Linked DNA regions of Rubinisphaera margarita. The protein of the gene in region 1 interacts with the protein of each later gene in a pairwise test. Links are inferred from orthologs where the notes say so. Each region holds a gene or a part of one and is shown on either strand. Other genes may lie near its edges.

Evidence for each region.
Region 2: the proteins of L1A08_RS16595 (region 1) and gyrA interact in binary tests that used the Escherichia coli proteins (3 or more experiments, as listed by UniProt). The link is inferred for Rubinisphaera margarita from one-to-one orthologs.

What each region holds. Positions count from the first base shown.
Region 1 is NZ_JAKFGB010000015.1:64,243-79,186, reverse strand. The notes cover bases 6,337-9,418. They hold L1A08_RS16595 (DNA gyrase subunit B), read left to right. Parts: upstream 6,337-6,669; coding sequence 6,670-9,168; downstream 9,169-9,418. Other genes in these bases: L1A08_RS16590 (GTPase), read right to left, coding at 9,385-9,418; L1A08_RS16600 (DUF721 domain-containing protein), read left to right, coding at 6,337-6,418. Also shown: L1A08_RS16625 (DUF1559 domain-containing protein), read right to left, coding at 1-81; L1A08_RS16620 (glycine--tRNA ligase), read right to left, coding at 383-2,044; def (peptide deformylase), read left to right, coding at 2,260-2,841; fmt (methionyl-tRNA formyltransferase), read left to right, coding at 3,135-4,091; dnaN (DNA polymerase III subunit beta), read left to right, coding at 4,843-5,952; more of L1A08_RS16600, read left to right, coding at 6,014-6,336; more of L1A08_RS16590, read right to left, coding at 9,419-11,292; tRNA (N(6)-L-threonylcarbamoyladenosine(37)-C(2))-methylthiotransferase MtaB, read left to right, coding at 11,595-12,983; L1A08_RS16580 (STAS domain-containing protein), read left to right, coding at 12,976-13,359; tmk (dTMP kinase), read left to right, coding at 13,659-14,354; L1A08_RS16570 (phosphatase PAP2 family protein), read left to right, coding at 14,452-14,944. UniProt on the Escherichia coli protein: DNA gyrase negatively supercoils closed circular double-stranded DNA in an ATP-dependent manner to maintain chromosomes in an underwound state.
Region 2 is NZ_JAKFGB010000005.1:254,887-270,159, forward strand. What follows is about bases 5,422-8,832. They hold gyrA (DNA gyrase subunit A), read left to right. Parts: upstream 5,422-5,788; coding sequence 5,789-8,632; downstream 8,633-8,832. Other genes in these bases: L1A08_RS02040 (DUF1559 domain-containing protein), read right to left, coding at 8,709-8,832. Also shown: L1A08_RS02010 (DUF1559 domain-containing protein), read right to left, coding at 73-939; hemin uptake protein HemP, read left to right, coding at 1,223-1,399; 4-hydroxythreonine-4-phosphate dehydrogenase PdxA, read right to left, coding at 1,401-2,462; L1A08_RS02025 (PP2C family protein-serine/threonine phosphatase), read left to right, coding at 2,795-4,324; L1A08_RS02030 (response regulator), read right to left, coding at 4,385-4,948; more of L1A08_RS02040, read right to left, coding at 8,833-9,740; L1A08_RS02045 (DUF1559 domain-containing protein), read right to left, coding at 10,124-11,167; L1A08_RS02050 (DUF1559 domain-containing protein), read right to left, coding at 11,457-12,455; L1A08_RS02060 (hypothetical protein), read left to right, coding at 13,498-14,304; L1A08_RS02065 (S1C family serine protease), read left to right, coding at 14,460-15,273. UniProt on the Escherichia coli protein: A type II topoisomerase that negatively supercoils closed circular double-stranded (ds) DNA in an ATP-dependent manner to maintain chromosomes in an underwound state.

The DNA.
Region 1 (14,944 bases):
CGCAATAATTGCAATAACCACGAGAAGTTCGATCAGTGTGAAAGCAGACCGATCTCGGGCTACTACGGAGGAAGTGCGCATACGAATCTCCAGAGAGATGAAAGGAAAGGACGAGAAACCGCTCAGTAGCGTCGGGACGTGCGGCAGCAGGCACGCCAGAAGCAACATCTCAGTCGATGGAACCCCGATGAGTATCGGAAGTTTCGACGAGGTGCGCAAATGTTATCCTGCGGGAATTCTTCTGGCAATCGGCAATTCGCTCCAGAGCCCCGGAATTCAGCGATCCAGAGCCGAATCGACAAGACCCAGCCAAACGGGGCTGGGTCTTGTGAATTTCGTAGCTGCGGCTGCAGGGACCGCAGCCCCTTGCGGATGCTCGACTCTACCCCTTGAGGCGGGTGAGGATCTCTTCAGTCAGCTTATTGATCGGAACGCGGACCTGTTCCAGCGTATCACGATCGCGAACCGTCACCGTCTGATCGTCAGCCGTCTGTCCATCAACGGTGATGCAGTACGGCGTGCCGATCTCGTCGTGTCGACGGTACCGACGTCCGATGGCTCCCTGCTGATCGTAATCGACGTTCAGACCGGCTTCGCGGAACTCGGCGTAAATTTTTGCCGCCGTTTCCGGCATGCCTTCCTTCTTGATAAGAGGAAAGATTGCCGCTTTCACCGGAGCAAGCCGCGGGTGGAACTTCAGCAGCGTTCGTGTCTGCATCTCGCCCTTGTCGTCCGGTGCTTCGTCGACGGTGTAGGCTTCACACAGAAACGCGAGTGTCGCCCGGTCGGCTCCAGCCGATGGTTCGATCACGTGAGGCACGAAGCGTTCGCGGGCCTGATCGTCGAAGTAGCTCAGATCCTTGCCACTGCCGCGATGCTTCGGCTGGCCGTTCTCGTCGAGCTGCAGCTTCAGATTACCATCGAGCTTACCTTCCATGTGCGAACGCAGGTCGAAATCGCCGCGATGAGCAACCCCTTCGAGCTCGCCGAACTCGCCCGGCGTCAGGAACGGGAAGGCGTACTCGATGTCAGCCGTTCCGACCGAGTAGTGAGCCAGCTCTTCTTTGTGATGTTCCCGCAGCTGCAGTTTGTCCGAGCCGATGCCCAGGCTGGTGTACCAGGCGAAACGACGGTTCCGCCAGTATTCGTACCACTTCGCGCTTTCATCCGGACGACAGAAGAACTCGATCTCCATCTGCTCGAACTCACGCGAACGGAAGGTGAAGTTTCTCGGCGTGATCTCGTTGCGGAAGCTCTTGCCGATCTGACAGATTCCGAACGGCAGCTTCACGCGGCTGCTGTCGACCACGTTCTTGAAGTTGACGAACATCCCCTGAGCGGTTTCAGGACGCAGAAACGCCGCGTCTTCCGCCCCGCCGAGCGCTCCGAGCGTCGTCTTGAACATCAGGTTGAACTCGCGCGGTTCGGTCATCGTGCCGACGCGGCTGGCATCGGGAGCAACCGCCTGGCTCAGATCATCCAGCTTTTCGAGCGGCATAATTTCGCCCTGCCAGTCGATCTGATCTTTGTACTTCGCCTTGAGGCCGAAGAACTTCAGCGCCTTTTCAACGAGCTGCTGCTCGGTCTCTTCGCCGGCGTCCATCGTGGTGATGAAGACTTTCATCTGCTCCGACGTGCCGGGCTGTCCGTCGACGCCCCGTGTCTTCTTCTCGGCTTCGGCCCAGCGACCCTTCACGTGGTCGAACCGGTATCGCTTTTTCGATTCGGTGCAGTCGACCATGAAGTCGTGGAACAGGTCGTAGTGCCCGGAACATTTCCAGACCTGCGGGTGCATGATGATTGACGACTCGATCCCGACCATAGAATAAGCAGAGGGAGCCCCCTCGGGGCAGTTGATTTCATCGTGACGACCGATCATGTCGGCCCACCACGAGTTCCGGACATTCCGCTTGAGCTCAGTGCCCAGCGGGCCGTAATCCCAGAACCCGTTGATGCCCCCGTAGATTTCAGAAGACTGAAACAGAAATCCGCGGCGTTTGCACAGCGCGACGATCTGGTCCATCGTGTTTTCGGTCTGACTCATTCGTTCGTTTTCTCAAGTATCGGAGGAGCGTTCTGGTCTGAAATCTGCGACTGTCGGGACTGACACGAACCGGACAGCAAAGTTCAAGAATAGCATACGACCGCCGGCCGTGACTATTGAACTTCCCGGGGCCGGAGACGACGTTTCAATTCACTTCCCGGTCGCACTATACTGCGGAAAAACAGACCAAACGCCGCTACAAACAGGCTTTCTTCATGGAAATCGTCCTTTATCCTCATCCCGCTCTGCACTTCAAGTCGGCTCCCGTCCGCGCAATCGATGCCTCACTGCGGAAGACCGTGGCTGAGATGTTCGAACTGATGTATGACGCCAGGGGAATCGGTCTGGCCGCCAATCAGGTCGCCCTTCCCTACCGGTTGTTCATCATTAACCTGACGGCTGAACCGGAAGAAAAGGATGAAGAGATCGTCTTCATCAACCCGGTGATCAAAAAACGCCGTGGCCAGGAAGTTGGTGAAGAAGGCTGCCTCAGCTTCCCGGAACTGTATGGTCCGGTCGAACGCTCGGCGGAAATCACCGTCGAAGCCTATAACCTCAAGGGCGAACTGATGAGCTACGACCTCAACGATCTCGCCGCCCGGGCTGTCCAGCACGAGAACGACCATATTGACGGTATTCTCTTCATCGATCGCATGACCGAAGTCGAACGGGCCAAAGTGGCGGCTGTGGTCGATGACTTCGAAGCCCAGTTCCGCGATGCTCAGGGCAAAGACAAAATCCCCAGCGACGATGAACTGACCAAAACCCTGAAACAGCTGGCCGCCGGCAACGCGTAACCCACTTCGTCATCAGAAGCCAGTGGGACAGACATTCCTGTCTGTGGACGAAAAACCGTAGCAACGGCAGTAAACTCGGATAACAAAGAATGGTCCGGACTTTCAATTCCGGGTGGTGCAGCCTCTTGCTGCTGCATAACGTCGAACCGTGAACGGTGAGCGTTCAACACAGAGATCAATCGCTGTGCCATCCCTGATGATGAAAGAATCTCGTCGAAGACGCACAGCAATCCCTGTTTGTGCCGCCCTTTCGAAGTCTCACGCTCTACTGCTGAAACGGAAGCAGGACAACAATGGCACTCAACGTGGTCATGATGGCAACCGGCGCCTTTGCGTTGCCGGGATTCAAGGCTCTGGTCGGATCCGGACACAATGTCACCGCGCTGATCACGCAGCCGGACCGGCTCAACCCTCGGGGGAAGCCGCATCCGCATCCGTTGAAAGAGTTCGCGGAAGCCAACGGCATCCCGGTGCTCCAGCCGGAATCGATCAACACGCAGGAGTCGATCCGCAAACTGCAGTCTCTGCGGCCCGACGTTGTTCTTGTTGCCGCTTACGGACAGATCCTCAAGGCGGAGGTCATCAACATTCCGCGGCTTGGGATGTACAACCTCCACGGATCGCTGCTGCCTCGGCATCGTGGCGCCGCCCCGGTGCAGTACGCCGTCTGGAAGGGAGACAAAAAGTCAGGCGTGACGATCTTCCGGATCGAGCCAAAGCTCGACGCCGGCCCCATGATCGTTCGCATGGAAACGGAGATCCAGCCCCGCGAAACTTCCGGAGAACTGCACGACCGTCTGGCGGAAATCGGAGCCGAGGCTCTGCTCGAAACGGTTCGGTTACTCGAAGCCGGCGAAGCCAAACCGTTGGTTCAGGATGAAACCGAGGTCACACAATCGCCGAAAATCCGCAAGGAACAGGGACTGATCGACTGGTCTCAGTCGCCCGCTGAACTCGACTGTCATATCCGCGCCATGCAGCCCTGGCCGAATCCGTTCACGTTTCTCCATCGTCTCGATGGCTCCTCGGAACGCATGCTGATCCTCCAGATCACGCCCGATCATTCGCTGGAGGTCTCCGGTAAACCCGGCGAAGTCGTCCAAAGCGATTCCCGGATGCTTGTGAGTACTGGAAATGGTGTGATCGCAGTCGACCGCCTGCAGCCGGCCGGGAAGAAAGCGATGGCAACGGCTGATTATCTGCGAGGCCGTCCGCTGACCGGCGGCGAGTTCTTCAGCCCAGAAGAATAACCACAATCCGGGCGGCTCATCCGTCGGAGAGGGTGCATGACGAAGCCACACCATTCTGCGCCATGTGCAGGGTAAGCTGAGCGGGCCGTTGTGATCGTTAAAATCACGGAGGACACCGCCTCCTGTGGCGTTACGACCCGTCTGAAATCGGATCGGCCACTCCGTTGGTGGAAGAATTTGTTGCGACTGCTGCACTCAAATCGATCAGTGGGGAACCGTTGGCCGCAAAGAAGCTGCGATGAACATCGCTTCCCGATCGACTTCAAGACATGTCGAAAACTTGTGGATCGGTCGTCACTTCATCCCGGGCTCGATTGTGGGTTATGCGGCGAAATTCTCTGCTGTGGATAACCGCCCCAGTTATCCACGGCTTCACACCGGAACTCCACGACCCGGCAACACCTTTTCAACGCCATTTCCGCTGTCTATAATTTTCGTAACACAATGACCATTCATGCCTTACGAAATATTGGATGCCGGTTATCCACAATTCTGGCCGCCCCTTTTAATAATGTTACTGAATTAAGAATCTTTAAAGAGAAGGAGGGGACCTGCGGTCCTCTCCGGTGTGGAAAACCATCGTTGAGAATTTCATGCGACGTCTTCCGGGAGACGCTCTGGAATCTCCGTCTCCTTCCCACTTGCAACAGGCGGGCCACGATTCCGTTTTCAGGCCGATTTCGCTAAGATAACAGGCCTTGTTGAAGTAAATGATAGGCCGAAAATTTCCCCAGTACGAGACGACGTCGCTATGCAACTGAAATTCAAACGGGATGTCCTGGCTGGCGCTCTGCAGACCGTCGCCGGAGTTGTTCCGTCGCGAACTCCGAAAGACATTCTGAAGAACACGAAGCTCGTGATTGAATCGGGTTCGGCGATGCTGATGGCGACCGATCTCGAAATCGGCATGCGATACCAGATTCCGGAAGTCGAAACCGGATCGACCGGCGAAGTTCTGCTGCCGACCGCCCGTCTGATGCAGATCCTCCGCGAAGTGACCGTCGATGAGATCGTGCTGAACGTCAACGAGGACCTGCTCGAAGTGCAGGCTGGACAGAGCGAGTTCCGGCTGCCGGTGGAAGATCCCCGCGAGTTTCCCGATGTGGCTCCATTCTCAGCCGAAGCCTGTTACGCGATTTCGGGTCAAGCACTGCGACAGGCAATTCGCCGCGTGATTTTTGCGGCTGATGATGAAAGCACGCGTTACGCCCTCGGCGGGATTTTCGTCGAGATGGCTCCGACTCAGATGGTCCTGGCCGCCACCGACAGCCGTCGTCTGGCAGTCATGGAAGCCGTGTCCGGCACCCAGGGAGAAGTTTCCGAGACCCGTTCGATCGTGGTGCCCCGTAAGGCCATGACGCTGATTGAACGCAGCATCGAAGGGGATGACGCGGAAATCCTGCTCGCCCCGGGCGATAATGAAATCACCGTTCGCAGCGGCAACTGCATGATCTATTCCCGCCTGGTGGAAGGACGTTTCCCGAACTTCCGCGATGTGCTGCCGAGTGATGTTCCGATTTCAGTCGATCTGGTCGCAGGCCCCTTCCATAACCTCGTGCGGCAGTCCCAGATTGTGACCAGCGATGAGAGCCGCGGCGTCGATTTCGTCTTCACGCCGGGCACCGTAACTTTGAAATCCCAGGCAGCCGATGTCGGGCAGTCGAAGGTCGAAATGCCGATCGATTACGACGGAGACGAGCTGGCGATCATGTTCGATCCGCGGTTCGTCGCCGAGTTTCTGCGGGTACTGGAGCCGGAAACGACGATTCAGCTGGGTCTGATCGGCGGCGAAGATCCGGCCGTGTTCCGCTGCGAAGAAGAATACAAGTATGTCATCATGCCGCTGGCCCGGGATGCGTGAAACTGTTCCCACGGAGTGGACGTTTCAACGGGTCGGGAGTTGTCGAGCAGGGATCGAGTCTGTGACGGAGCCTCAGAAAGAACTCGATGAAGATCAACGGGAGTTGATTCAGCACGTGATGCAGCAGCGTCGTCAGGAGCTGCAGGTTCGAGGTGGCGGTCCGCAATCGCTGGCCGGCTCGTTACGGGAAGTGATTGCGGCTCGGAAGATCGGCCGCGTGATGGAGTCGCGAGAGCTGAGTCTACTCTGGAAGAGTTGTGTCGACGAAGCCATCGAACCGAACACCCGGGTCGTTTCGCTGCGAAACCGGGTTCTGCTTGTCGAAGTGACCGACTCCGTTCTGATGAGCGAACTGTCGAACTTTCATCGCCGTCCGATTCTGGCGGCTCTGAAGAAAGCCCGGCCCGATATGCAGATCACAAACCTCAAGTTCCGTCTGAACGCGGGACTGAGTCGAGGTCACTGAGAGAAGCTCCGTCGTCCTTCAGGGATAGCAAGCGTGCTCTCTCTTCAGACGGAAGAAGACAAGAACAGCGGAAATGGGGAGATTGACGATGCGGGTTCAATACGAGGGAACCCACATTTCCCCTTATTCAGACAGATCCTCAGCCGCCAGCCGGATGAGGAAATCGGAATCCAGAGACCATTGGCGCGGGCGAAGGACTGTCCGGCGAAATACAACGTTTTCAACACATCCGACACGGATCAGGAACAACGATGGAAGAAACGAACAAACCGAGCAACTACAGCGAAGCCAACATCCGGGCCCTGGAAGGGATCGAGGGGATTCGGTTGCGTCCGGCGATGTACATCGGCGGAACCGATCTGGTCGGTCTGCATCACCTGGTGTTCGAGCTGACCGACAACGTGCTCGACGAGTACGTCAACGGTCACGCCGCATCAATGACGGTGAAGATCAACGCCGATAACTCCGTCACAGTGACCGACGATGGCCGTGGGATTCCTGTCGGGAACATGGCCGCTCAGGGCAACAAGTCCGCCCTGGAGATCGTGTTCACGAAGATCCACGCCGGCGGAAAATTCGACCGCGAGAGTGGTTATGCCACCGGGACGGGCGGTCTGCACGGCGTCGGGATCACGGCGGTGAATGCCTGTAGCGAATGGCTCGAAGCCGAGGTCCGCCGCGAAGGCCATGTCTGGATGATGGAGTTCTCCAAGGGCGAAGTGACCAGTGGCCTGACCAAACTCGGCACGAGCGACAAGACCGGCACCCGGGTCACATTCAAGCCGGATCCGACGATCTTCCCGGATACCGTCTTCGTCTACGATACGATTAAGAAACGGTTGCAGGACGCCGCGTTCCTGAATGCCGGTGTTCGCATTCGCCTGATGGACGAGCGAACCAGCCAGTCCGATGAGTTTTACTATGAAGACGGCCTGGTCGAGTTCGTCAAGCATCTGAATCGCACGGACAACGCCCTTCATCCCGACGTCATCAAGATTCAGGGTAAGGAGGGGGATGTCGTTGTTGATATCGCGATGCAGTACAACGACGGCTATTCCGAAAACATCCGCTGCTACGCCAACGGGATCTACAACCCGGAAGGGGGAACGCACCTTAGCGGCTTCCGTGGCGCGTTGACGCGATCGCTCAACAACTACGGGAAGAAGGAAAACATCTTCAAAGATGTGACCATGTCCGGCGAGGATTTCCGAGAAGGTCTGGCCGCGGTGATTACCGTCCGCATTCCAAACCCGCAGTTTGAATCGCAGACGAAAATCAAACTGACGAACTCCGAAGTCGATGGAGCCGTCGGGACGGTCGTTGCCGAACAGCTGACGAAGTTCCTGGAAGAGAATCCGCCCCTGGCCAAGAAAATCCTGCAGAAGGGAATCCTGGCAGCAGAAGCCCGTGAGGCGGCTCGCAAGCAGCGGGAAATGGTGCGTCGCAAGGGAGCCCTGACAACGGGGGGCCTGCCGGAAAAACTCCGCGACTGTCGCAGCCGTGAACTCGACATCACCGAAGTGTACCTCGTCGAAGGGGACTCGGCCGGCGGATCGGCTGATACCGGACGTGACTCGAACACGCAGGCGATTCTGCCGCTTCGCGGTAAGATTCTGAACGTCGAGAAAGCTCAGCTCGTCAAGGTGCTCGACAACGCCGAAATTTCCAACATGTTCAAGGCGATCGGTGTCCCGCCGGGAGCCGAGCTGGAAGATGTGAGCAAACGACGTTACGGCAAGATCATTCTGATGACCGATGCCGACGTCGACGGTAGCCACATTCGCACACTGCTGTTGACCTTCCTGTTCCGTCACATGCGTCTGCTTGTCCAGGAAGGCTGCGTCTACATTGCTCAGCCGCCGCTCTACAAGGTGACGCCGAAGAGCAACAAGGATGTCCGTTACATTCAGACGCACGAAACGATGATGCGGGAGCTGATCGACCTGGCGTTGTCGAATTCTCAGCTGATCTGCAAAGTCGATGGAGCCGTCTTCGAGGGCGACCATTTCCGCAAGCTGATCGACCTGATGCGGGAACTGTCCGAACCGCTCGAAACGCTCGAACGTCGCGGCATCACGCTGCGATTCATGCAGCAGAATGATCTCTACAAAGATGGCAAACTGCCTCGCTACCAGGTCTTCATTGGCAAAGAGGTCCACTGGTTCTACGACAAGAGCGAAATGGAGACCTTTCTGCAGGAAGAAACGGAGCGTCGCGGCACCGAGTTCGAAGTGGCGGCCGACGACACCCAGACTGCTGACAGCAAGTCGTCTGATGATTCCGAAGAGGAAGAAAGCGAAGATCTTCGCAGTCAGTTGTACATGATCGACATGCACGAAGTCCGCAAGATTAACGTGCTCCTGCCGCAGCTCAAGGATTACGGCATTCAGCTCCAGGATCTTATCCCGGCTGGCTTGAAGGATGGCGAAGTCTTCTTCCCGTATCGACTCGAAACCGAGAAGAAAACGATCCCGCTCCCCAGCCTTCGCGATCTGCTTCAGGATCTCCGCAAACTCGGCGAAGACCTGATCCAGGGCCGTATCACCCGCTTCAAAGGACTGGGTGAAATGGATGCCGAGGAACTGTGGCTCACGACGATGGACCCGGAAACCCGCAACCTGTTGCAGGTGACGATGGAAGACGCGGCTGCCGCCGATGAAATCTTTCGCGTCCTGATGGGCGACCATGTCGAACCACGTCGAGAGTTCATCGAGAAGCACGCGCTGGACGTGAGAGAACTGGACGTTTAAGACGAAGTGAAGCTGGTGTGCGGACGAGACCCTCGAGCCGTTCGCACACCGCACTCACCAGTCGTTCGGTTTCTCACTCGGAAGCACCCAACCGTACTGGAGCATCCTGCCGCCGAAGCGACGTGCCTCGAAGAAGGTGCAAGGAGTCTGTTCGCAATCGGTCCACACTCAACGTCCGTTGAAGACTCAGCATCGCCACTGCATGGGCGCTGCCGTTCACGTTCGCAAATCGAGTTTGCGGAGGGTGGTGAGTTCCTGTTCGACGGCTCGGAACTCTTCGGAGCGGGGGAGGTCTGATGCTGTCTGGAGGTCGTCGAGCAGGGTGCCCCAGAGGTGCTCCTGCAGTTGCTTGAGCAGCCAGAGTTTGCGGATCTGCACGAAGTTCTGATGGAACTGATGGAACCAGGCTTCGAGGTATCGGACTCCCGTCGAGGTGCCTGAGGAAATTGCCGTGTCGCCCACCGCTGCGGTGACGGTTCCCGCGGTCACATCTCCGGCGACATGCAAAGCTGCCTGAAGAGCCGTGTCGGTCACCATCGGCATCATTGCATTGCCTACTGGTCCGACGCCGGTCGCGAAGAGCGCGACGGTTACGGCTGGCCGGGCAGCGGCGGCGGCTGTGTCGAGCCGCTTGAACATCTTGAACCAGTCTTTCTGATCGTCGCGGAACTTCTGCATCTGCACTTTAACGAGCGCCTGCAGCTCTTCCTCAAATGGCGACTCCTTGTGCAGCTGCTTGAGTTTGGCCAGCGTTTCCTCGCGGGACTGGCCGGCCATCAGTTGTTCGAGCCGCGTTCGCAACACGGGATGACCATGCTCGCTCAACGATTCGAGGCGATCGTAGATGCCAACCAGCTGCACCTGGATCGTCCGCCATTCTTCCTGGCGATACGTCTTGATCCATTGCGGCTCGTCATCGGCGGAACGTCCCTGGAACTGACGGACCGGCCACATCAGACCTCGGCCGATCGCGTCGTAGAAGCCGTGCACATTGGCTTCCCAGCCGGTCCTCTGTTCTCCCCACCAGTTGCGCACTTCCTGAATGACGACGCGATTCGGCACCACCGGCCAGGTGACCGAGATCTCCTGCATCCGTTCGGTGAGTCGCTTCCAGGCATCGCCATGAATTCCGCTGCGGCGACGGATCTCGTCCAGATAGGTCGGCACGCCGAAGGTCTTATCGCACAGCGTATCGAGAGCCCCGGCCAGCGATTTGAGTTTGATCTCTTCAAACCGCAGCTGAGACAGATCCTCCATCAGGTTTCGCGGCTGTTCGTTGCTCGTCGACTCGTCGGTTTGCGGCCAGTCTCTGTTGTAGAACGGCAGCTGATTCTGCTCGGCAGCCCGGCGATCGTGCGGGGCGAGATACACGTACTCCGGCGAAATCCCCGTCTCCTCGCAGAAGGTCTGCAGCCAGATCGGCCAGTATTCTTCGTCTTCCGGAAGAAGCAGCTGGTTGAAGACGACGAGAATCGATTTGTCTTCCTCGGCTGCGGCTCGGAAAAACTTCTTCACAGCCGCGTCGTTGTACTTCTGCTGCGTGAGCACGGCGATGAGCACATCGGCGGCTCGGCGGACTTTGTCGGCCCGGCTCCAGTTCACCTGGGCGTCGCTGTCGATGTCGGGCGTATCGAGCAGCAGCAGATTCTCGGGTGCCTCGGGCGACTCCCGCCAGAAGAGGAAGTCGTCGTCCGAACCCTGGAGGGCATCTTCGGCGTCATCGGAATGGCGGAGCTCGAATTCGCTGAAAACGGGGGTCAGAAGTTCATCAGAAGCGAGCCGCGTCGGCGTGAGGCAGGTCGGATGCTTCGTTCCCGAAGCCAGAGGGCTGGTCGCGGAAACCTTGCTGCCGCAAAGATGGTTAAAAATCACACTCTTGCCGATATTCGTCCCGCCAACGACCGCCACGACAAGGTAAGTACTGTCAGAGAGCTGCGGCAGCAGCTTCTGTGTGATGAGCTGATACCACTCGGTGGAGGTCACCGGGGCAATATCGAGCGGAGCGGCGGCCCCGGAAAGAGCATCGACTCGCTCCCTGAGCGAAATGATCGCGTTTCCAACTTCCTGCAGCGATTGCACGGGAACTTTCTGCGTCGAAAAAGTGTCGAAGGTCTCGATATCCATGAACGCCGACGTTTTGCCGCCGCGATCATGAGGAAGATGACCTGATTCCCCAAATCGGAATTCGAGACGTCTATTGAGGCTGAAAATGGCACCAGGAGTCCATGAGTCGGGCAGTCTGCATTCGGCGGCAGGGGGCCGCCGCTCCGTGTTTTGCTTCGACTCTGACGCCTGACGGCCATTCCCTCACGCCGATTTCCCCAGAAATCCAAATGGCGGTTTGTGGGGTAGTCTACCGAGGTTTATACTATTGCTCGCTGCTTCCCGCGTCGATTGAGAGATTTCACGTTTTTTCCGTGCCTGCCATGAGTTCAACTTCTTCCCTGTCGTTGCCGATCCTCAACGAGAACGAATCGACTGAGATCGTTCCCTTCGCGACCGGTCTGTCGCAACAGTTTGAAGGAATCGACAAGACCTGCCGGCTGGTGACTCTGGGCTGTAAGGTCAATCAGTACGAAACCCAGCTCGTCTACGAAACGCTGCAGAAGAACGGTTTTCGGGAAGCCGGGGATGGCGAAACCGCCGATCTTTGCGTCGTAAATACTTGTACGGTCACACATACCGGCGATTCCAAGTCGCGACAGGTGATTCGCCAGCTGGCCCGGAAGAATCCCGGCACGCGTACGCTGGTGATGGGCTGCTACGCGACCCGCGATCCGCAGGAACTGGCGGAGCTTCCGGGGGTGTTCGAGGTTGTGACCGACAAACGGGAACTGCCGGACATCCTGCAGCGACACGGCATCCACGACATGCCGAACGGCATCAGTCAGTTCGAAGGGCGTCGCCGGGCGTATGTGAAGGTCCAGGACGGCTGCATCCTGAAATGTACCTACTGCATCATCCCGCAGGTACGACCGGGGCTGCAGAGCCGCTCGCCGCAGGATATTGAAGACGAAGTCCGCCGGCTGATCGACAACGGGTATCTGGAAATCGTCATTACTGGTGTCCACGTCGGACATTACGGCGTCGACACGACCCGCGGGAAGTCGGGCAAGCCCCCGTTCCGGTTGTGGCATCTGTTCGAGAAGCTCGACAAGATTCCGGGCAACTGGCGAATGCGGCTCTCCAGTATTGAAGCGGTTGAAGTGAACGACGATTTCATCTCGGCAGCCGCGAATTGTGAACATCTCTGCCCGCAGTTTCATCCGGCCCTGCAGAGCGGCTCGGAAACGGTGTTGCGGCGGATGCGTCGCCGCTACAGCATGGCGAGATTCCTCGAAAAACTTGAGAAGATGCGAGAAAGGCTCGAACATCCGGCCTTTACGACGGATGTGATTGTGGGATTCCCCGGGGAGACCGACGAAGAATTCGAGGAGACGCTGCAATCCTGCCGCGACGCCCGATTCATGAAGGTCCACGTCTTTCCGTACAGTGTGCGTAAAGGGACGAAAGCGGCCGAGTTCGCCAATCAGCTTCCGCCGCCGGTGATCAAGGAACGGGTCGCCCGGCTCGGAGAGCTGGAACGTGAACTGGCCATGGAGTTTTATCGCGAGCGAATCGGCCAAGCCAGTCAGGTTCTGGTCGAGCGGGAATCGCAGCGGCGACCAGGCTGGCTACAGGGAACGGACGAACGGTACGTCCCGGTTGAGTTGCCGGGGAAGAAATCGGACATCGGATCGTTCCTTCAGGCAGAAGGCGTCGAAGCCTTTCGAGATCATCTTTCAGCGATTCAAAGCGGGCAACACCATGACTAGCGATTCCCACGACTTCCAGCCGTCGTTTTTCACGCTGGAACGGACCGGTGAAGTAGCTGTAATCCGGATCCGCAAATCGACGTTGTCCGAAGAAGACAATGTCGAGCAACTCGGCTTCGAGTTGATGCAAATTGTCGATCAGCTCGGCTACAATCGGGTCGTCCTCTCCCTGAAGGGAGTCGACTGGGTGACCTCGTCCATTCTCGGCAAGCTCATTCATCTGCACCGCCATCTCCGTCGTCTGGAAGGCGAGATGGCAATCTGCGACTTGGCTCCGGCCGTGCAGGAAGTGATGGAAACAAGTCGGCTGCATACCTATTTTCTCGTCCATCCTGACGTGGACACCGCTGTGCAGCAGTTCCAGACGCAGGTGTAACAGCCGCCGGATTCGAGGGCATCGCCTTCGGATGTTCCTTCGCCCCCTTCACGGGGAGCGGCTTACTTTCTCCGCCATATGCGGAAAGCCCGAAGGACGAGGAGGGGGCGATCAACCAGCGGCGCTCCTCACAGTTGCGAGACTACGGCCCAATAAACATGGACCCTGCATTTCCCTCTCACCCTAACCCTTTCCCCCCGGGGGGCGAGGGAACCGCTCTTGAAAAAGAACGGTCTTTGTCCAACACAACACGAAGTTGCCCGGCCGCTTGAGTCGCCGTGTGGCGTGAAGGAACTGGTTTGTCTTATTTCGTTGCGATCGAAGGAATCGATGGGTCCGGCAAAGGGACGCAGACCGCGGCTCTGGTCGACTTCTTTCAGACGTCCGGGTTGAGCACCGGCACGATCACCTTTCCCCGTTACAGCGAAACGCTGACCGGCAAACAGATCGGCCGCTTTCTCGATGGTCAGTTCGGCACGCTCGAGAATCTGCATCCCATTCCGATCTCGCTGATGTATGCCACTGAGCGGTTTGAATCGCGGGATGTCATCTGCCAGAAACTCGACGACCACGATCTGCTCATCGCCGATCGTTACGTCGGCTCGAACTTCGCTCATCAGGGAGCCCGATTGCTGGGCGCTGAGCGGCAGGAATTTCTGCAGTGGATCGAGCAGGTCGAATACGGGATCTTCAAGGTGCCTCGTCCCGATCTGGTGATCGTTCTCGATCTGCCCGCAGAAGTCTCTGCCGAACGGGTGGCTCGAAAGAATGCCCGCGATTACACCCGTCAGGTAACGGATCTGCACGAGTCCGACTGCGATTACCTCATCGGCGTGAGAGACGTCTATCTGCAGTTGTGCAGAGAGAACGAACACTGGCATGTCGTGAACTGCCTGACAGAATCTGGCGAAGGGCGTTCGATCGAGGAAATTCAGAACGAACTTCGCAGCCTGATCACGGCTCAGTTCGATCTGACGACGGACGCCGCAAACTGAACGCTGAATCGCTCAAATCCATGTTGTCGCCCGCCGGATCCGTCATAGACTGAAACGAAACGTTTCCTGGGCGCCCGGCAGTTCTGGATCGCGACTTATGCAGTTCTTGCGGAAGATTCCTCATCCCATTCAGAAGTTCATGACGTGGCTGGGCAGCCATGAGCTTGCGACGTTAGTCCTCGTGGGGCTGGTCGCGGCGGGAACGTGGGGCTTCGTGGAACTGGCCGATGAAGTTCGCGAGGGCGAGAGCGAGAAGTTCGACCGCACCGTACTGCTCAGCATGCGACAGGCGGACGACGTGACCGATCCGCTCGGGCCGCACTGGGTGGAAGAAACCGCCCGGGATGTGACTGCCCTCGGAGGAACGGTGATTGTGACCTTTCTGACGATCGGCGTCGCCGGCTTCCTGTTCCTGCAGGGAAAACGAACCGAAGCTCTCTTCCTTGTCCTGGCCGTCGTCAGTGGGATGCTGCTGAGTACGGGTCTGAAGTATTTCTTCGACCGGCCCCGTCCCGACCTCGTCCCTCACGGACAATATGTCTACACCCGCAGTTTCCCGAGTGGACATTCCGCAATCTCAGCCGTGGTTT
Region 2 (15,273 bases), on another replicon or contig:
GGACGGGCCAGACTGAGCAGGGGGATGCAAAGCCGGGCCCGTCCGGAAGGTGCGTTCCGAGAATGGTCGCGATTAGAATTCGCCGATCACTTCGCCATCGGCGATCGCGGCGAGATTGTCGAGCGTTTCGGCGCTGATGCTGTCGCCGATGAACCGAACCGAGCCGTCGGCCAGAGTGAACTGAGCTCCGCCGTCGTGATCGCTTCGCCAGGTTCCGGCTCCGTTGGCATAGGTGTGGACGTTGAAGTCTCCGCCGGTGTCACCGAGTCCGACACCCGGATAACCCGGAGCCCAGCGATGGGCTCCGTGGCGAATTTCCCCCGCGCGAGCCGGACAGCTGAAGGCACTCCAGAGGTAATCCTTCAACTGATAGTTGAACTCGCCGATCATAATGCTGTTCGAGGTTCCGTCGGTCACATCGCGGAACCGGCGGCACTTCGGTGCCGCGTAGCCGGTGTAGCCTGAGAACATTCCATCTTCGGCGGAACTGGTCGTTCCGAGAGATCCGCCGTAACTGCCGGGAGCACCCGGTTCGTTGCAGCTCAGATCTGGAACAGCACGTGGCAGGGTCATGGTCGGGCAGAGATAGATGGCGATCTGATGATTGATCGCATCCAGATTCGACGGATCGGTGTAATACTCGTCGAAGTTGTACAGGTCCTGCAGGCCGGCCTGCTCGATGTTCGGGAGGATGGCGACGAACGGGCCGTAGAACTGAGGGTTCATCCCCATCGGAAAACAGCTGTAGACGTCGTGGTAGTTGTGCATCGCCAGGCCGATCTGCTTCAGGTTGTTCTTGCAGCTCGATCGACGGGCGGCTTCGCGGGCCTGCTGGACGGCGGGGAGCAGAAGGGCGACCAGAATCGCAATGATGGCGATCACCACCAGCAGCTCAATCAAAGTGAAAGCGCGACGCAGGGAGGGAGACGAAAGTCTCATAGCGTGTCCTTGAAAAAGTGGCGTTCAAAAACGGCGAGGCGACTCGACATCGAGTCAGGCCCCGGGCTCTTCCAGGGAAGAAGCCGAATTTGAGCTGGCTGCTTTCTCAAGTGGCTGGCTGATTGAGTCAATTCCGTGCGGCAGTTGTGTTGAAATTGAGACTCAGTCTCAATATAGTAGCGGCCGTCAAACGGCCTAGCAAGCGTCACGGCAGCAATTTTCCGCCAGCCAGTCGTTGTGAGTAATTCTCTCCCCCGACCCCTATGTCACTGGCAAAAAATCTATGGAAGACCAGACCCCACCTCCGAAGACGCAGACGGCTTCGTCTGCTCCTCCCACCTCGATTGTGATTCCCTTCGCGCAGCTCTCGCAGGGATCTCGAGAAGTGATCATTGAGCATGAAGGACAGGTGTATCGGTTGCGGCTGACCCGCAATGGAAAGCTGATCCTCAACAAGTAGTTCAGGATCCGGAAGCCGGATTACTCTGCAGAAGAATGGCCAGATCGACGGCCTGTACCAGGCTGTTCACCTCGGCAATGCCCTGCCAGGCGATGTCGAATGCGGTCCCGTGATCGACGGACGTCCGGACGATCGGGAGTCCGAGGGTGACATTCACAGCGTCGTCGAACGAAAGGGCTTTCAAGGGAATCAGCCCCTGGTCGTGATACATGCAGATGTAGGCGTCGGTCTGTTCGCGTTTTCGTGGAACGAACGCGGTATCGGGCGGGAGTGGTCCGGTGATCTCGAACCTGCGTTCGCGAGCCCAGTCGATCGCAGGTTGAATGATCCGTTCTTCTTCCTGCTGCCCGAACAGGCCATGTTCGCCGGCGTGCGGATTGAGACCGCAAACGGTTAGTCGTGGTGCCCGGCCTCGCATCCGCTGCATCGCATCGTGAGTCAGTTGAATCGTTTCGCAAATCCGTTCCGTTGTGAGTTCCTCGATGACATCGCGATAGCCGATGTGCGTCGTCACCAGACTGCAGGTGATTTCCGGACTGGTGAGCATCATCACGATCGGCTCGGCCTGCGTTTTCTCGGCGAGGATTTCGGTATGGCCGGGGTAATGGTATCCCGCCGCGTGCAGAGCCTCCTTGTGCAGTGGCCCCGTAACAACTGCAGACGTGAAGCCTTGCAGACAGGCATCGATCGCCCGATCCAGATAATGGAAAGCGGCCCGACCAGCCGCCGCTGAAACTTCTCCCGGAGGAATCTCCGCAGTCTCGGGAAGCGTCAGATCAATTACCGCAGGGCCGGAATCAAGCTGCTCCCCGTTCTGCAATTCTGCCCAGCTGAGAATCGGGGCACTCAGTTGAAACTGTGGCCCGCGCTCCCGTGTTAACCGATCACTGACACGTCTCAGCAGAGCGGGATCTCCGAACATCAGAGGCTGGCAGCGGAGAGCAACATCTTCACGATTCAGCAGTTGCAAACAGAGCTCCGGACCAATCCCCGCTGGATCTCCCATCGTGATCGCCAGGCGTGGAACAGGTTTGACGTCGATGTTCTGATCAGAAGGAGGCATTCAACGGGCCAGTCGAGCGAGTTGTGCGGGATTTCGTGTTGGTGCTCATTATAACGGTCGCGCAGTTCCCGGAGATGCTGGTTCAGGCTTTTCCCGATTTCTCGGCGGGACCGGGTCACCGGTTGTGCCAGCGATGAACGACTGGCCGATTCCTCATTATGTCGGCACAGGAAGACGACAGAATTCTGCTCGAATCGAATTCTCTCAGTATCTGCTGAGATGGTGCCAGGGACGTTGGCTCACGAAAGGGAGACCGCGAATGGAATGGCCCCTTTGCGGGAGCGCAAAGGCGATGCTCGTTCCATTGCAGACTTAACGCATCCAGACGGGCCATGAAACAACCTCATTATCTCGAGAACTGGCTACGCAGTGCCTGCCGGCAACTGGTTGAGCCCGGCGTCCAGCTGGAGTTCGTTGCGGACGTCGCTGAAACGGACGCGGCAAAGAGTCAGCCGCGTTTGACCGGAGAAGTCGCCTGGCAGCGGGAGTTCCGGCTGGGAGCTGCCCGTCAGGGGGCTTTGCGAATTCGAGTCGATCATTCGGTTGCTCTCCAGGAGAGCTTTCTAACGCTCTGTCATTTTGGCGAACATCTCGCTCATGTTGCCGAGGAGCAGTCCGAACGACATCCGGTCGAGTTGATGCGGCTCGACGCTGAGCACGGCAATTCGAGAGCTGCGGAACAGCCGGGACAGGAACTCATCGACCGGACGCTCTCCTCGATCGTGGAAATGAGCGGGTATCGAGGAGCCGCGTGCTTCCTGCTTGACGGCAGCGGGCGGCAGTTGAGTCTGAAGTCCTATCGGCATCAATCACTCGAGCCGATCCTACGTGCCGAGCGACTGCTTGAAGAATCTCCCTTTGATCTTCAGGCTTTCAGCACCGGAACCACGCCCTGTCGCCGCGACGACCCTGTGGCCCGGGAATGGCTGCCCGCCAATGTGGATACGGGGCTCTGTCTGCCGTTGAAAGTTCGCACCGGAGCTGTGGGGACGGTCTGGGTTTACGACAGACGCCGCCGTGGTCTTCACGATCGGGATTATCATCTGATTCAGTCTCTGGTTTCGCAGCTCGGCAAATCGCTGGAAGAACAACTGCTGCAAATTCAGTCGTCGACTCATCGTCGGCTCAAAGCAGAGTTGCGTCTCGCGGCGTCGACACAACCAACCGGTCACCTTCATTACGCGAATCCCGACGTCGGCCTCGAAGCCTACGGCTGCTGTCTGAGTCGATACGAACTCGGTGGTGATCTGTGTGAGATCTGTCCTCTCCCGGGCGACCGGCTTTTTGTAGCCGTGGGGGATGCTTCGGGAAACAGCCTCCCGGCTGCCATGGTCATGACAGCCGTCCGCGGGGCGCTGTACGCGCTGCTTCAGCGATTCCAGTCTCAGCCAGAGGTCGAGTTCGCACCGGCTCAATTTGTTGGGGAACTCAATGGAATGCTCGCCCGCCTGACCGAAGCCAACCAGTTCATGAGTTTCATCTGCGGAATCATCGATCCCGGTCAGCGGACATTCACCTACTGCAACGCCGGCCATCCACAGCCGATCCATCTGAGTGAGGGACGTCTGGAGTATCTCCACTCGAGTGGGCTCCTGATGGGCATCGATGGAGACGTGATCTACTCGCAGAATCAAGTGACGTTGAATTCCGACGACGTGCTCGTCATCTATTCCGATGGAGTCAGCGAAGCTCTGAACGAATCGAACCGGCTCTTTCGGCAGGACGGAATTGCGGAAGCGGCTCTGTCTTCAGAGTCTCAGTCGGCGCGGGGAATCTTCGAGGCAATCTGGTCCGGGATGCACACTCATCTCGATCGCGATCACAGCAGCGATGATGCGACGACCCTGGTCATCAAACTGTAATCGCCGGGTGAGGGACTTCCTTAAAGCCCGGGCGATCGCGAGGTCCGTTCGCTTTGCAGCTTATTCCCACTCGTCCATCATGTATTCGACTTCGACATCACTCTCGGACTCTTCATCCGAGAACGGTTCGTCGAGCGTCTCTGACGCGGTCGCTGTCGATGAGGAATCTGAGCCGTTGGCTGAAGCCGCGACTGATTCCGCCGGAGCGTAGCCGACCTTCCGAGCTGTGGGGACGATGGCCTTCACGAGCGTTGGGGCGAGCAGGCGATTGATCTTGCCGATGAACATGTCCTTCGAGAACGAAGACTTAATGACATAGTCGTCGGTGCCTGCCTGGATCGCGGCCAGAACCGTCTCTTTTGTGGCGTCGCCGGTCAGCATCACGAACTTTGTGCCGTGGAAGACCGGATTTTTGCGGAACTCTTTCAGCGTCGTCACACCATCCCAGCCGGGCATTTGATGATCGAGAATGACCAGATCCGGCCGATGCCCGATCGCTTTCTCAAGCCCGCTCTTCCCGTTGCTGGCAACAGCAATCAGGTAGTCTTTTCTCAGCAGCGAGACGACAAGGCTGCGAAACATCGGGTCGTCTTCGATGACGAGTATCCGTGACCGTCCTTGCATGGTGTCTTCTCCGCCGAATTCAGCGACAATTTCAGTATGAGCGAAGACCGCATTTGCGGCCGTAACAGGTCGTTCCGGTCCCTGGGGAAACCGGACAGACTCAGGATAGTATCGGCAAGGCTTCAGGCAGCAGTACCACCAAAGTACGAGCGTATTGAACGATTTTCCGAGTTTTTAACCCTGGGGGGGCACGTTGTAAGGGTTTCGCCTGACGCGACCGTGTTTTACGACGAACAAATTGCCCGCTCCTCCGGGAATCACCTGGTTCCTCAATCACGTAACCAGATCCACTGCAGGCCTTTGCAACAATCCTGTTCAGATCACGCAGGATGTCCAAGTGTTCCTCGGAAAGTTGAGGTCGTTCTGAATTGATCGCCGTCATTAGAGTTCCCGCTAACTATGCACCATTCGTTTTTGTCTCTTGTAGAGAGTAGTTTGCGACGGCATCGGGTGCGGCGTTCTGCGGCGATTCACCGACACTTTCTCCCCTTTCAGCGGCCCAAGTCAGCAGAATTGGCACAACCGGCCCCTCTGCATTTTTTCCGGATAAGGGTCCCGGGGAGGCTCAAGATCGGCGGCCTGTTCGGCGAGGAATCCATCCGGAGTCCGGAGTCGCGCGAGCCGGTTTTGCTTCGCTCCGTAACTTGTTGCAGGAAAAGAAGATGGAGTCGCGTCTGCCGGGCTCCTTCGTTTGCTGAACTGGCTCGAATTCGTTAAACTTTCAAGACGATCGGGATCAACCGCCGAGGGCGCTGGGAACCGTGGTCTCCGCTCTCTTCCAACCGGGCTCCGATCGGCGAGTTTTGTGATCAGGCGAATAGTACCTTCAGGAGTTTTCCTTTGGCTAACGGAATTGACGACGGCAACGACCTCCCTTCGCGACCTGCAGTTCCGGGGGACGATCGGATCCGCCAGCTCGACATTCAGGACGAAATGCGGAACAGCTACCTGACGTACGCGATGAGCGTCATCATCAGTCGGGCACTGCCGGATGTTCGCGATGGGTTGAAGCCGTCTCAGCGTCGAATCCTGGTCGCCATGAATGACCTGAATCTGGGGCCTGCGAGCAGTCGAACAAAGTGCTCAAAGATCACTGGGGAAACGATGGGTAACTACCATCCCCACGGTGACCAGGCGATTTATCCGACGCTCGTTCGCTTGGCCCAGGACTGGGTGATGCGGGAGACGCTGGTGGATAAACAGGGGAACTTCGGCTCACTGGCCGGACTTCCCCCTGCTGCTCACCGATACACGGAAGCTCGGCTGTCGAACGTCGCCGCCGACATGCTGGCCGATATCAATCGCGAAACCGTCGACTATGTGCCGACTTACGATCAGGTTCGCGTCGAACCGACCGTTCTTCCTTCCCGATTTCCGAACCTGCTGGTCAACGGATCCAGCGGAATTGCCGTGGGGATGGCGACCAGCATTCCGCCTCACAACCTCCGGGAAGTCTCAGAAGCCGTCAAGCTGATCATCGACGAACCGGATTGCACCGTCGACGAGATCATTCAGATTCTGCCTGGTCCGGACTTTCCGACCGGCGGTGTGATCTGCGGCCGCTATGGGATTCGTCAGGGGTATCTCACCGGTCGCTCGACCATCACACTCCGTGCCCGCACGCACTTCGAGACCGAAAAGCAGTCCGATGTGATCGTCGTCACCGAGATTCCCTACATGGAAACACGCGACCGCATTCGAGAGAAACTCGAAGCGCTGGTGAAAGACGAACGGGTGAAGGGGATCTCCCGTGTTGTCGACCTGACCGACCGTAAAGTGCCCAGCTGGCAGGTTCGGCTGCACATCGTGTTGAAGCGGGAAGCTGATAAGGAAGTCGTGCTCGCCCAACTCTTCAAGTACTCGCCGCTGCAGTCGACGATCAGCGTGATTCTGCTGGCTCTGGCGGGAAATCGGCCGCAAATGCTGTCGATCAAAGACATGCTGCTGGAATTCATTCGGCACCGCGTGGTTGTCATTCGCCGTCGTACCGAATTCCTCCTGGCGGAGGCTCGGAAGCGGAAGCACACCGTGGAAGGTCTGCTGATCGCTCAGCTCGATATCGATCAGGTGATCAACACGATTCGCCAGTCGCCGTCTCGAGCCGAAGCGAAGAACAGACTGCGTGAGATCAAGGTTCCGGGTGAGATGATTGCCAGGGCTCTGGGAGATCGTGGCTTCCAGGACTTCGTCCGCGAGCATGGCGAGCAGACCGATTATTCGCTCTCGCTCAATCAGACCGAAGCCATCGTTTCGATGCAGCTGGGTTCGCTGGCGAATCTTGAGCGGGAGAAACTCAGTGAGGAGCACAACACTCTTCTCGATGAAATCACCGAGTGCCTGCATTTGCTTTCCGATGAAGCCCATATCCGTGCCGCGGTGCGGGAAGAGATGGAAGAGCTGCAGAAGAAGTATCCCAGCAAGCGACGGACTGAGATCAGCGATGAAGAGCTGACGGACGTCGATCGTGACAACCTCATCGCGGAAGCTCCGATGGTCGTCACGCTGTCCCGACGCGGGTACATCAAACGGACGGAGCTCTCCGCATATCGGGCTCAGCATCGTGGAGGGAAGGGAATCACCGGAGCAAAGCAGGACGACGAAGATCCAATCCAGCACGTCTTCGTGGCCAGCACGCACTCCTATCTCCTGTTCTTCACGAATCTAGGGAAAGTGTACTGGCAGAAGGTGTACGATCTTCCGCTTCAGAACCGCACCGCGAAGGGGCGGGCGCTGGTGAATCTGCTTTCGCTGGCCGAGGGAGAATATGTGGCGAACTGCGTCGACGTCCGCGAGTTCGACGACGAGCGGTTCCTGCTCATGGCAACGCGAAAAGGGATTGTGAAGAAGACTGCCCTCTCCGCTTATTCCCGTCCGCTGCGTGGTGGTCTGATCGCTATCAAGCTCGACGAAGACGATCGACTGATCGAAGTCGTCAAAGTTTCGCCGGACGACGACATCATTCTCTCCACCGCTCAGGGCATGTCGATTCGTTTTCATCACCAGGATGCCCGGGCCATGGGCCGCAATACTCGCGGCGTGAAGGGGATCAATCTTGGCAAAGGCGATCACGTGATCGGCATGGTTGTCGCCGACGAATCGCAGGCTCTGCTCACGGCCTGCGAGAATGGCTACGGAAAACGGACGCTGTTCGGGCCGGCCGAGGTGGCGGAAGCTGAAGAGGTGGACGAAGTCGATGAAAGCGCCGATGTCGTGGTGGTCGAAGAGGGCGATGAAGCCTCCAAGCCGGAATTGCGTGGCAACATGCGTTATCGCCGACAGCGCCGCGGCGGTAAGGGGTTGCGGGACATCCGCACCACCGAGCGGAATGGAGAAGCCATCGGGATTCTGGCTGTCGACGACGATGACGACGTTCTGATCATCAGCACCGGAGGCAAGATTCAGCGGATTCGAGCCGCCGATATCAGCCTGGTCGGCCGCAACACGCAGGGCGTCCGCATCATGCGATTGTCTGAAGGCGATCAGCTGGCTGCTCTGGCCCGGATTCCCGCTGTAATCGCCGCCAGTATCGCCGCCGAGGAAGCAGAAGAAGAGGCCGCCGCCGCCGCAGCAGCAGCAGGTGTTGCTGAGTCCGCCGCTCCATCAGAAGAAGCGGGTGGCGAAGCCCCGGCGACCGAAGCGACCGCTGAAGGCGATACCGAGCCGACATCCGATGAACAGGAATAAGATTCATCTTTAAATCGCTAAAAGAAAAACCCCGGAGAGTGATCTCCGGGGTTTCTGTCTTTCGCACGGTGCGTGATCAGAACTCGCCGACGACCTGACCATCTTTCCGGTCGGCCAGTCGCTCGTAAGTACTGTCGACTGTGTTCGTGTTATCGGCTTCGTTGTCGATGTTCTCGCTCAGGAAGCGAACCGAACCATCGAGCAGCAGAAACTGAGCTCCGCCGCTGTGGAGACTGCTGAACGTGATCGCGCACTGGTTCTGATTCTGTGCCATCGCCGCGGTGTTTGAGCCGTCGCCAAACACATCGACGAAGTTGATGCCACCCCCGGTCACACCGAGCACGGCCACCGCCTGAGCATCGTTCTGATCGACGTTCATCCGGTTTCCGTTCGAAGCGGCCCAGATGGCCGCACGACAGCGGGCCTTGTTACCGAACTGCGGGTTGTTGAGTTCCCATGCCCGCTCACCAATGGCAATCGTGTTCGACGTTCCGTCGGTCACATCCCGCATACGAACTTTGCTGTTGCGGCGGAACAGCCCGCTCCGGTCGGCATTGGCATCCGGAGACCGAGGGGTCGTCTTTGCACCCGACGTGCCGATGTCGGCGTCATCCGGGCCGAGCATGCCGACGTAGTTTGAGATCGTTCGATTTCCGCGGCGGTTGTTGAGGTCCGGAGCCGCATCGGAAGGACAGCGATAGGTGTCGATCATTGATGTTCTCAACAGCTGGTTAGCCCCGGCGAAGTCGTCCGCATCCGTACTGCCATCGGAGATTTCGAGAGCGTCGTAGAGTGAGCCCTGTTCGATGAAGGGAAGGATGTAAGCTCCCCAGGCCCACTTCACCTGATTACCGGAAAGCGTGTTGGCTGGGGGTGTTCCTGGACCTTGTCCCAGAACGTAACCCGGCGGGAAGACACGGTGGGTGTCGTGATAGTTATGAAGCGCCAGGCCGATCTGCTTGAGGTTGTTCTTGCAGGAGCTGCGGCGGGCGGCTTCGCGAGCCTGCTGCACGGCTGGAAGCAGCAAGGCAACCAGAATGGCGATGATCGCGATGACCACCAGGAGTTCGATGAGGGTGAAGGCGTAACGCTGCCTGGGATGAGCCATGGGAATTCCTTTCGACGTCGGAGCAATGAAGGTCGCGCATTCGGGGCAATAAAGGGTGACCAAGGCACAAACGAATGCGGTCGCGACGGGGGGGTGTCGCTCGACCTTAGTACATCTGGATGCAGGATTCAAGATCGCTTATTCGAATGGAGAACGATTCGCAGTTGCCTGACAAGGACTCTCAATCGAGGTCTCGAGAGGCAAACAGAACGTCGGCTCCCTGATGTGGAGCGGATCATTCTCCGAGGCCAGCGTACAAACGTCTTTCGACCGGAAGCGATCTGGAGCAAATTCAAAATCCGACAGCTGGCGCTTGCAGGAGCAAACTCTTAGCGGCAGTGATTGCAGCCCGCGAGACTGCAGGAGAGAAGCACGAAAACGCTCTAGAAGTCTCCGACAACCTGACCATCCGACCGATGGGACAGACGTTCGAAGGTACTGTCGACGGTGTTCGTGGTGTCGGGCAGGTTGTGAATGTTCTCGCTCAGGAAGTGAACCGAGCCATCGAGGAACAGGAACTGGGCTCCGCCGGAATGCCGACTGCTGAAAGCGATGGCACACTGATTCTGGTCCTGTGACTGAATCGCGGTGTTCGCTCCGTCGCCGAAAACATCGACAACGTTGATTCCGCCGCCAGTTGTTCCCAGAACCGCAGCCGCCTCGGCGTCGTTCTGATCGACGTTCATCCTGTTCCCGTTCGAAGCCGCCCAGATCGCTGCGCGACAACGAGCTTTGTTCCCGAACTCTGGATTATGCAATTCCCAGGCCCGCTCGCCGATCGCGATGGTGTTGGAGGTCCCATCCGTCACATCCCGCATCTGTGTTCTGCTGTTGGCGCGAAAGATGCCACCCCGGTCACTGAATGCATCCGGCGCTCGGGGCGTCACCATCGTTCCCGTCGGACCGATATCGCCATCGTCCGGACCATACATACCGACGTAATTAGAAAGCGTACGGCTGGCCCGTGATGTATTCAGGTCCGGAGCCGTATCCGACGGGCAGCGGTACGTCTCGACAGAAGACGTTCTGAGTAACTGATTGGCGCCAGCGAAATCATCGACGTCAGTCCGTGCGTCCGCAATTTCGAGAGCGTCGTACAGCGAGCCCTTCTCGACGAAGGGCAGAATATGAGCTCCCCAGGCCCACTTCCCCTGATCGACGAGCGGCGCATTCGCCGGCGGAGTGCCGGGACCACGCCCCAGAACGTAACCAGGAGGAAAGACGCCGTGCGTGTCGTGATAGTTGTGAAGCGCCAGGCCGATCTGCTTGAGGTTGTTCTTGCACGAACTCCGCCGAGCCGCCTCGCGCGCCTGCTGAACCGCAGGGAGCAGCAGCGCGACCAGGACTGCGATGATCGCAATGACGACCAGCAGTTCAATCAGGGTGAACGCAGGGCGGTGCCCGCGGGGCCGCTTGGATAGTCTCATGGTTTTGGAGGCTGATTTCAGCCGTCGCTGAGAGGGATGGCGAGTGTACGGATTCTCGGCCGGGCTCGGAGGCTCGTCGACCTTAGTTCATCTCGAAATCTGGTTCAAGACGATTGTGGAGCGCGGCCTGCGACGCAAACCGAGCGTCGTGGCGGCTCTTTACTCGACATGAGAACATCCGGAACAGCGGTAAGCAAGAAAAAAAACGCACCGGCCGGTGACCGATGCGTTCTCACGTTATTCAGACGAACATGCGCTTCCACGCCGAGAGATCGGAGAACGATCCGCTTCAGAACTCCCCGACGACCTGTCCATCCGACCGATGAGCCAGCCGCTCGAAGGTGCTGTCGATGGTGTTGCTGGCGTCTGGTTTGTGGTCCAGGTTCTCCGAAAGGAAACGAACGGAGCCGTCCATCAGAAGGAATTGAGCTCCCCCTGAATGCATGCTGTTGTAGCCGATGGCGCAGACGTTTTCCGTGGTCTGAGTGGCACCGAAGGTATCCACCTTGTTGATCCCGGTTGCGGTCACGGCCATGACGGCGGATCCCTTGGCGCGGTTCGAAGTCGAATTGAAGTTGTGGTTGCCGTTGGCGTTGCCGGCATTCACTCCGGCCCAGACGCCGGCATCACAACGGGCCTTGCCGTTGTTGATGTTCAGTTCCCAGGCCCGCTCGCCAATCCCGATGGTATTCGAGGTGCCATCGGTGATGTCGCGCATTTTCGTTTTTGTGTTGGCGGCGAACATGCCGTCGCGGTCGGTGTGAGAGGTTGGCGAATCAGGCTGTGTCGGCGTGAGTGCCGTGTTGACGTCTCCATTGTCAGCCATGTAGTTGGCGACATAGTTGGACGTGGAACGGTTGCCCCGGCGGTTGTTCATATCGGGAGCGGGATCTGAAGGGCACCGATACGTGCTGATAATGCTGGTCCCGGCCAGCCCGGAGGGGCCGTCGAAGTCATCGAGGTCGTTATTGCCGTTGGAAACCTCCATGGCGTCATACAACGTGCCCTGTTCAACGAAGGGAAGCAGGTGTGTTGCCCAGCCCCATTTGTTCTCCTGCCCCACTGCTCCAACCCGGTGGATGTACCCCGGCGGGAAGACACGATAGGTCTCGTGATAGTTGTGCAGAGCCAGGCCGATCTGCTTCAGATTGTTCTTGCAGGAGCTCCTTCTGGCGGCTTCCCGAGCCTGCTGGACCGCTGGGAGGAGCAGGGCAACTAGGATCGCAATAATTGCGATCACGACAAGAAGTTCAATCAGCGTGAACCCTCGCCTTGTCTTGAGAATCATCGTGGTGTCCTTTGCAGAATGTGAAAGAATGGAGATCACCAGGCCCCGGCGCGGAATCACGCCGGGAGACACGCCGCCGATGAAAGTTGCGATTGCAGGAAGAGAGTCAATACTCGGACGAGCGGTCGATTTCCAGTAATTTAACGACCGCTGTTTTGGTTGTGTCTGGAAATCTGTACGCTGGGTGCAAATTTTCATGAAATTCGTCGCGTATGGGAAATCGGTCAGCTCTTGAGTAAATTCAAAATTCGACCGCAGGCGTTTGCAGGAGCAAACGCAGCATGGCAAGAGACTGGCGCCGATGCGACTGCAGGAGACGCATGAAAATGCTCCAAACGGAATCTGGGCGGGCTCCAAAGGCAGAGAGAATTTTGCCGAGAGCGAAGGTGGTCTCACCGAAGCAGTGTGGACCAATGGAAAGCAGGTCGCTGGCGAAGCGGAGAATGGGCATCTACCAACAAAAAAAGACCCCAGGAAAAATCCTGAGGTCTTAAGATGCAGAGGTGCGAGCGGGATTCGAACCCGCGAATAATGGATTTGCAATCCATCGCCTTAGGCCACTTGGCTACCGCACCGTTTTCTTCTTAACTCCGTCGTCCCTCTGGGTTTCTGGAGTCAGTCACCGTTGTTAGCGGGACAATATAGTTATCGGAGATCTTCCCTTCCGACACCAGCGATTTCGTCTGGTTCTCTCAAAAAAGTCGACTCGCTTCTCTGGGAGCGGAGGCGGCTTTCAAGGAGGGACGCCGTAACTGACCGGCACGCGTTTTATAGCACAGAGAAGTTGGTCAAGGCAAGCAAACTATTCCGTCATTTGAACAGTCAGATGAGAGCGGCAGAATGCCTCGGTCAGCGGCCATGGAAAATCTTGTCGGACGCGGGTACCATCAGACATTGGATCCCGGCATCGATGGACACGAGCAGCCGGTCGATCCCGCTTTCTGCTCACCGTGGAGCCTGAAAATCGCCTTCATCAGCCTGACCCCGTCATCGAACTGGCGGTCAGGGCTGCCTCTCTTACAGTATCAGGACAACTTATTTCATGATCGATGTCGATTCCACAAACCCTGCTCTGGATGCTGCTGACAACGAACAAACTCTGGTCGACCGTGCTCGCGGAGCTCTGTCGAACTGCAACTGGGTCGTCGGGGAATGCGCGGGGCAGTGGACGGAGAAATATGCGCGTGGTCGGACCGATGCCGACTTCGGAAATCTGATCGGGCTGTCTGCGGACCAGGTCTATCAGCGGCGTCGGGTCTGGGAAACGTTTCACGACGTCCAGGCTGAATATCCCGCTCTGAAATGGTCCCACTTTTATGTCGCACTGAACTGGGATGACGCCCCGGAGTGTCTGTCCTGGGCGCAAGAGAATGAAGCCACCGTGGCGGAGATGCGGGCCTGGCGACGTTCTGTGCATGGCGAAGATCTGACCGCCGAACCCGATCCCAATTCGCTGCAGTTGCTCGACTACAATCCGACGGATGTCCGGCACCCTTCCGAGTTTGCCGGTGTCGCCGGCGGCGGCGAGTCGGATGCACCGTTCGAAGCGACTGGTTCTTATTCCGGCGAGCGTGAGCAGACGCCTTATTCGCCGTATCGCAAGGACGCCCGGGGAGATTTTCAGGGAGCCGAAGGGGAAGAGCATGCGACAGCAGCACGTCCAGCCGCTCCGGCGGAGCAGGATTCTCCCTTGAGAACCGTGAAGCGGGCCCTGAGTTCACTGCGACGGGCTGAGCAGCAGCTTTCAGAGCTGACCGAAGAGGATTACCAGGAGCTCTCTCCGGAAACGATCAATCAACTTTGGGATCTCTACGATGATCTCGGTCGCGCGATCAAGCGACGGGACTAAGTAGCACGAGGGGGCAGCTGATCCCGCGTTTTGCGTTGCCGCGAGGTGATGACTGGTATCTGAGCGGGAACCGTCTATCTTGAGAGATGGAAACTCCTCCATCGACTTTTGCGAGCCGCTCAACCAGAAACGGAATCAGACCGGGAAACGCCGCCATGTCAGGGGAAGAATACAGACAACCGCCAGCAAACGGCTCGCGGAATGAAAAGCCGTCCGCGCTGCAGGTGAATGGCTGGCTTGTTCTGGCGCTGCTGATCTGTGGTGGGGCGTTCGCCATGCGCGAAATCTATCGCGGTCCGCTGCCACTCTTCAGTCCCGACGCGGAGTCACGCCCAGTCACGCCTCGCGGGGATCTCGCGGAAGATGAGAAGACGACGATCGAGATCTTCAATGAGGCCTCGCGGTCGGTCGTGCATGTGATGACCGCTGATGTGGCCATGAATCGCAGCACATTGGCGATTATGGAATCTCCCAAAGGCTCCGGCACCGGTTTCATCTGGGACGATCGGGGTTACATCATCACGAATTATCATGTCGTGCATGAAGCGTCGCGGTTTCGCGTGACCATGGCTGATAATACGTCGCATACCGCGGTGCTGGTCGGGGCGGATCCTTCCCAGGACATCGCCGTGATGCGCATCGACCCGCGACGTCTTCGCCTGGCCCCTTTGAAGCTGGGGAAGTCGTCCGATCTTCAGGTCGGGCAGAAAGTTTTCGCGATCGGAAGCCCGTTCGGACTCGATCAGACGCTCACAGTGGGGGTGATCAGCGGATTGGGCCGGGAGATTCAGGCACTCAATGGCCGGATGATCCGGGACGTGATTCAGACCGACGCCGCGATTAATCCGGGGAACTCTGGCGGACCTCTGCTCGACAGCGCCGGGCTACTGATCGGCATCAACACAGCAATCTACAGTCCGACGGGAACGTCTGCGGGAATTGGCTTCGCGGTTCCGGCGGACATTCTCA